Regions from separate parts of the Streptomyces sp. NPDC104313 genome, predicted to be linked through region 1. Evidence: riboswitches for the same ligand, from Rfam matches in the RefSeq annotation. Region 1 holds a riboswitch; each other region holds the start of a gene.

Region 1 (2,255 bases):
CGAGACACCCTTGGCCTCGCCATCCCGCACGACAATATCACTCATATGACATCCCTCACCCTCAACAGAGTGCAACAAGTTCTACTGTCGATCGCGTGGTAAGTCACTAGGAACTTGAGGGTAACTTCCCGGCACACGCGAGTGACCCCGGACCGCAAGATCCGGGGTCACTCGGGCTCGGGCGTGGAGGATCAGTAGGCGCCGAAGACGTTGTCGATCGAGCCGTACCGGTCCGCGGCGTAGTTGCACGCGGCCGTGATGTTGGCGACCGGGTCGTAGCTGTCGGTCGAGGTGCCGGGCACGTGATAGGCCTGGAAGGTCGGGTCGATGACCTGGAGCAGCCCCTTGGACGGGGTGCCCTTGACCGCGTTGGAGTCCCAGTTGTTGATCGCGGCCGGGTTGCCCGAGGACTCACGGATGATGTTGCGGTGGATGCCCTCGTAGGTGCCGGGGATGCCCTGCTCGGCCATGACGGCCAGCGATTCCTTGATCCAGCCGTCGAGGTCATTCGTGTACGTGACGGCCTTCACGGCTGCCGGAGCGGCCTTTGCCACCGGAGCGGCGTTAACGCGCTCCGAACGGTCGGCGCGGTCCGCCTCGGCACCGCGCGCGACGGACGGGGAAGCCTTGGCTGCCTTGCCCGCCTTGCCACCCGAAGGGGCCTCGGACTTGGCTCCGAGGATCAGCTTGATACCCGGGTGAATAAGATCGGGATTCTCTCCGACGATCTTCCGGTTGCCTTCGTACAGCTTCTCCCAGCCGCCACTGACGGAATACTCGTGGGCGATCTTGGAAAGCGTTTCACCGGCCGCCACGGAATGCTGGGCGGGCGCGGCCCGCACGGCGGAATTCACCTGTGCGGACACCGCGGCGGGCGCCACGGCCTGCTGCGGAGCGGCGGGCGCGGGGGCCGCGAAGGCGCTGGTGGCGCCGATCACCGGGAGGGCGAGAACGGCTCCACCGGCGGCCACGGCGACAATGCCGCGGCGCAGCGAGGTGGACTGGGTACGACGGTGCTTACCCTGTGCGGGCATGGGGGTTTTCCTCTCCGGCGCCTGCGAGGTGAGCTGTCGGGTTCAGACGGGAGATGTCTGGCCGCACACTCGTGCGGCTTCACCCCAAGCCGTTCCGGTGACGGATCGGCGACTTACCTGGGTCCCCCGCTCCTGCCGTACGTGAGTGGGTTTCGGATTCCCGGACGGCGGCAGGATTCGGCGTTCCGCCCGGATTGACGGTGACCGTAGGCGAGAAATGCCGAACAGGACAAGCCCCGCATTCCGGATTTCCCCTTCCGCGCAAGATCGAAAGGCGGAATTGCCGGTTCGGGCCATTCCGTCAGGTCGTCAACTTTCCTCACACAGAAGGGAACCAACACCTCCGCTTCCACGTCCGACCCCTCGGACGTGACGCTCACCACTCCCTCGCAGTGATGGCCGAAACGGGCTCAAGCAAATGACCCCATAGGCCCAATAAGCCCTTTACGAAACAGGAGGGCCAAAAGAAACAAATCACCCATACCGGTATACGAAAGTGGGCTAATCGGACACTCTAGGCAGGGCCGGTCGACGGGCCCGCGGGGCGATCGCTTACGGTGTGCGGTGGAGATTAGTAAGTCAACCCTTACCTCCGACGTACGCTGTACCTGCCCGCGTTCGCCCGCCCCGAAGGATCACCACGCCATGACACGCCCCGTCCGCGTCGCCATTGTCGGAGCCGGCCCCGCCGGTATCTACGCTGCGGACGCGCTGCTCAAATCCGAGGTCTGCCAGGACCCGGGGGTCTCCATCGACCTCTTCGAGCGCATGCCCGCGCCCTTCGGCCTCATCCGCTACGGCGTGGCCCCCGACCACCCGCGGATCAAGGGCATCGTCAAAGCGCTGCACCAGGTGCTGGACAAGCCCCAGATCCGGCTCTTCGGAAACGTCAGCTACCCGCACGACATCGGCCTGGACGACCTGCGGTCGTTCTACGACGCGGTGATCTTCTCCACAGGTGCCGAGGCCGACCGGGCGCTCGACGTTCCCGGCATCCAGCTGGACGGCTCCTACGGCGCGGCCGAGTTCGTCTCCTGGTACGACGGACACCCCGAGGTCCCGCGCACCTGGCCGCTCACCGCGGAGAAGGTCGCCGTGCTGGGCGTCGGGAACGTGGCCCTGGACGTGGCCCGCGTCCTGGCCAAGACGGCGGACGAGCTGCTGCCCACCGAGATCCCGGACAACGTGTACCAGGGCCTCAAGGAGAACAAGGCTCTGGAG
Region 2 (2,255 bases), on a different contig from region 1:
GATGGTGTGCTGCTGGGTGTTTCTCGAATCGTCTGCCACAAGCGTTTATCCTGCATCGTGCGATGTGACCTACGCGACCGTAATACGGGGTTGACTGGTGGTGAGATAGACCACCTGGTCAGTTTGGGTAAAGCCGGAATAAGTCGAGGGGCGGTGCGCCGCCGCGCACCGCCCCTCGATCACTTCTCGCCGGGCCCGGTCAGACCGAGACGCCGTGCTGACGCAGGTACGCGATCGGGTCGACGTCCGAGCCGTAGCCCGGGCCGGTGCGGACCTCGAAGTGCAGGTGCGGGCCGGTGGAGTTGCCGGTGGAGCCGGAGAGGCCGATCTGCTGGCCGCCGGTGACGGTCTGGCCGACGGAGACGCTGAGCGAGGACTGGTGGGCGTACTGGGAGTACATGCCGTCCTCGTGCTGGATGACGACCTCGTTGCCGTAGGAGCCGCTGTTGCCGGCCGAGACCACGGTGCCCGGGCCGATGGCGAGCACGGGGGTGCCGGAGGCTGCCTGGAAGTCCGAGCCGGTGTGGTAGCCGCTGGACCAGCTGGCGCCGGAAGCCCGGTACTGGGTGGTGACGTTGGCGCCTGCCAGCGGGGCGGACCAGCCGGAGCCGGTGGCCTCGGAGGAGCCGGTCCGCGCCGAGCTGCCGGAGTCGTCGGCGGAGACGGTGTCCGCCTTCGGGGCCTCCTTCGGCGCGGCCTTCGGGGCCGGTTCGGCCTGCTTCGGGGCGGCCTTCGGAGCCGCGGACTTCTCGGCCGGGGCGGAGCCCTTGGCGCCGAGGGTCAGCTTCATGCCCGGGTGGATCAGGCCGGGGTTCTCGCCGACGGTGGAGCGGTTGTCCTGGTACAGCTTCTCCCACCCGCCCTTGAGCTGGTGCTCGGCCGCGATCTTCGCCAGGTAGTCGCCGGATACGACGGCGTACGTCTTCGGGGTGGCCTTCGACGCTGCGGGGGCGGTGGCCGGCGCGGTGTGCGCGGCGGCGACCGAGGCGGCGGGCTTCGAGGCCGGGGCGGCCTGGTCCGCGGCGTTCGCGACGGTGGCGCCGATGAACGGAAGGGCGAGTACGGCCCCGCCGGTCCCTGCGGCGAGTACGCCGCGGGAGATCGGGCCGGACTTCGGACGACGGTGCTTACCCTGTGCGGGCATGGGGAAGTTCCTCTCCGGCGCCTGCGAGGTGAGCTGTCGGGTTCGGGCTGGAGATGCCCGGTCGCGTTGCCACGACTTCACCCCGAGCCGGTCCGGATCGCTCCGGATCGGCGGCTTACCTGGTTCCCCCGCTCCTGCCACGTGTGAGTGGGTGGGTGCGAATTCCGGGCGGCGGCAGGATTAGGCGGTCCGTCCGGATTGCGGCGACCGTAAACGAGTCAGGACGAGCGGAACAAGCCGTCGGTTGCGCATCGGAATCATCGGTTCGATATCGCTCCGGTTTTCCCGTCACCCTCCGTGGATTACGGATCTTGGGTTTCCGTGCGGGCAACGGGAATACTCCGGGGCACTCTCACCACGGACCGTCACGGGTATGATCCCGCTCACCCCTCAAATCTCATCTCCCCCATTAGCGGGGCATGTTCTACGAAACGCACCAATACGGACACCTGGCTCGCTTCGCTCCTGACGCCGGGTCAGCCCGGCCGTCCCGACACCTCACCAGGGTGCGCGGCCGTGCTGATTTTCCGTCTGATCGATGTCGTATCGTCACAGGAGCGCCTCTCGCCGGCGAGGGGCGCCGACGCCAGAGATCCCAGGAGCCACCGTGACGCAGCAGGTGCCGCAGGTCCCGCCGACAGAGACCGTGCTGAGCGGAGTCCGCAACTTCCGCGACGTGGGCGGGCTCCCCACCGCGGACGGGCGGCGCACCGCCTTCGGGCGGCTCTACCGAAGTGGCCACCTGGCGCACGCCACCGCCGAGGACGCGGTCTTTCTCGGCGGGCTCGGACTGCACACGATCTTCGACTTCCGCCACTCCACCGACCACCGGCTCGACGGTTACGACATCGAGCTGGCCGGTGTCCGCAATGTCAGCATTCCACTCTCGGACCCGGCCGACGGCGCGGAGTTCTGGCGACTGGTGCGCGACGGGAACATCGAGCAGCTGCGCTCGGTCCTCGCGAACGGCAAGGGCGCCGACCGCATGATCCGGATGTACCGCGCGACGATCGAGGACCGCACCGCCGAGCACAGCCGGGTGCTGCACTCCCTGGCCGAGGACAGCGTCCCCGCCCTGATGCACTGCGCGGCGGGCAAGGACCGGGCCGGT
Region 3 (2,255 bases), on a different contig from region 1:
TTGTATATGCCGACGTGGCTGATGTCGTCGTAGAAGAAGACCAGGTCTCCGGGGAGCAGGTCGGACGTGGCGACCCGGGTCCCGACCTCGACCTGGTCCCAGGTCGTCCGGGGCAGGGTCACGCCTGCCTCCCGCCAGGCCGCCTGCGTCAGCCCCGAGCAGTCGTAACTGGAGGGGCCCGACGCGCCCCACACGTACGGCTTCCCGATCTGGGCGCGGGCGAAGGCCAGCACCTTCTCCGCCTTGGCGGCGTAGCCGCTGTCCGTACCGGTGCCGGAGCCCGGCTCCGTGCCCGTGCCGGAACCGGAGCCCGTGCCCGAACCGCCGCCGGACTCCTTCGCCGTCTCCTCGCGGGCCTTCTCCCCGGCCTCGGCCCTCTCCTTCGCCTCGGCGGCCTGCCGGGCGGCCAGCTTCGCCGCCTTCTCCTCCGCCTCGGCCTCCTTCTCGCGCTCCAGCTCCGCCAGCCGCGCCTTCTCCTCGGCGGTCAGCCTCGACAGCAGGCCCCGGGCCTCCGTGAGCCTGGTCTGCACGCCCTTCTTGCTGGAGGCGAGCGTGGCCTGCGTCTCCGTGAGGGCCTCCAGGCTCTTCACCGCCTCCGCGCGCTTCTTCGCCGCCGAGGCCTGCTGCGTACGGACCTCGGTGACGGCCTTCAGCTGCCGCTCCGTGGCCCGGTCCATCAGCCGGCTCTGGTCGAAGTACCCCTGCGGGTCGTCCGCCAGGAAGAACGTCGCGGTGGGCGTGATGCCGCCGCTGCGGTACTGGGCCGTCGCGTAGGAGCCCAGCGCCCTGCGCGCCTCGTTGATCTTCTCGGTCCGCTTCGCCACGTCGGAGAGCAGTGTGTCGACCTTCGTCCGCTGGGACGCGGAGGTGGCCTTGGCCCGGTTGTACTCCTGGGTCGCGGCGCCCGCCTGCCGGTACAGGGCGTCGACCTTCTTCCGGACTTCCTCGATGGCGGGCTTCGGCTCCGCGGGAGCCGCCGTGGCGCTCTGCGTGGAGAGCAGCGTCACGGAGGCCAGCGCGGCCGTCGTCAGCCCGACGGCGGGGGCGGTGGTGCGCACCTTCGTGCGCGGCTTGCGATGCGATGCCAAGGCCTGCGTCTCCTTCCGTGGACCGCCTACCGGGTCAGCTGTCGGGTTCGGACGGAACGGAAGGCTGTCCTACGGTCCGGATGCGAGGGCACGGACCGATTCACCCCGGTGCTGTGTGTGGGTCCCCGGTTCCGAACTGCCAGGGAGGCAGCACGGATTCGGCGGAAGTGCCCGTCGGGCGTGGTTCGCTCCAGGGAGGTACGGGTCACTTGACCGAGCACGCTAGCCAACCGGCCCCGCCGCTGGGAAGGACGATGAGCGATATGCCCGATACATTTTCGTGACCTTTCCGGCTCGGGGGTCCGGCACCCACCCCCGAGGGCTCCGGCACTCCCTCCGACCGGGCACTCCTTCACGGAACGTCGCCGCCCGTTCTCGGTGCGTGTCCGGCGGGTCCGGCGGGTGTCCGGTGGATGTCCGGTGCGGGCGTGTCGGAGGCCGGTACGGAGAGCCCGTTCTCGGCTTCGGCGGAAGGTTGTCAGTCCGGCCGCCTAGACTCGGGAGGCGATGAGCAGCCTCTTTGACGACAGTTTCCTGACAGGCCTCCAGCCCGCGGAGGACGGCCCCCCGCCGCCGCCCGAGGGCCACGCGCCCGAAGCGGTGCCGGAGGGACTCTTCGAGGGCGTCTACGACGCGCCCCCGCCGCCCCGGGACGGGTACTACCGGGACGGTCACCCGCGCCCGGTGATCGACTCCGCCGCGCTGCTCGACGGGCTGAACACCGAGCAGCGCGCCGCCGTCGTGCACGCCGGGTCCCCGCTGCTCATCGTCGCCGGGGCCGGTTCCGGCAAGACCCGGGTCCTCACCCATCGCATCGCGCATCTGCTGGCCGAGCGCGGGACGCACCCCGGGCAGATCCTCGCGATCACCTTCACCAACAAGGCCGCGGGCGAGATGAAGGAGCGCGTCGAGCAGCTCGTCGGCCCGCGCGCCCACGCCATGTGGGTCATGACCTTCCACAGTGCGTGCGTGCGCATCCTGCGCCGCGAGTCCAAGAAGCTCGGTTTCACCTCGTCGTTCTCGATCTACGACGCCGCCGACTCCAAGCGCCTGATGGCTCTGGTCTGCCGCGACCTGGACCTGGACCCCAAGCGCTATCCGCCGAAGTCCTTCACCGCCAAGGTCTCCAACCTCAAGAACGAGCTCATCGACGAGGAGACCTTCGCC

Evidence for each region. Region 1 has a riboswitch for cyclic di-AMP ahead of ACZ60Q_RS12450 (transglycosylase SLT domain-containing protein). Riboswitches for the same ligand answer to the same signal wherever they lie in the genome.
Region 2: it holds a riboswitch for cyclic di-AMP, as region 1 does, so the genes downstream of both, ACZ60Q_RS31815 (M23 family metallopeptidase) here and ACZ60Q_RS12450 (transglycosylase SLT domain-containing protein) in region 1, are expected to answer to the same signal.
Region 3: it holds a riboswitch for cyclic di-AMP, as region 1 does, so the genes downstream of both, ACZ60Q_RS31285 (C40 family peptidase) here and ACZ60Q_RS12450 (transglycosylase SLT domain-containing protein) in region 1, are expected to answer to the same signal.

The regions. Positions count from the first base shown of each region.
Region 1 covers NZ_JBVJMW010000004.1:494,729-496,983, reverse strand. Annotated here, with positions in the region: gene ACZ60Q_RS12455 (GMC oxidoreductase) at 1-45, opposite strand, end outside; gene ACZ60Q_RS12450 (transglycosylase SLT domain-containing protein) at 192-1,034, opposite strand; cyclic di-AMP (ydaO/yuaA leader) riboswitch at 1,038-1,196, opposite strand; gene ACZ60Q_RS12445 (FAD-dependent oxidoreductase) at 1,680-2,255, shown strand, end outside.
Region 2 covers NZ_JBVJMW010000019.1:35,092-37,346, forward strand. Annotated here, with positions in the region: gene ACZ60Q_RS31810 (SGNH/GDSL hydrolase family protein) at 1-39, opposite strand, end outside; gene ACZ60Q_RS31815 (M23 family metallopeptidase) at 200-1,144, opposite strand; cyclic di-AMP (ydaO/yuaA leader) riboswitch at 1,148-1,308, opposite strand; gene ACZ60Q_RS31820 (tyrosine-protein phosphatase) at 1,752-2,255, shown strand, end outside.
Region 3 covers NZ_JBVJMW010000018.1:62,214-64,468, reverse strand. Annotated here, with positions in the region: gene ACZ60Q_RS31285 (C40 family peptidase) at 1-1,088, opposite strand, end outside; cyclic di-AMP (ydaO/yuaA leader) riboswitch at 1,097-1,262, opposite strand; gene pcrA (DNA helicase PcrA) at 1,596-2,255, shown strand, end outside.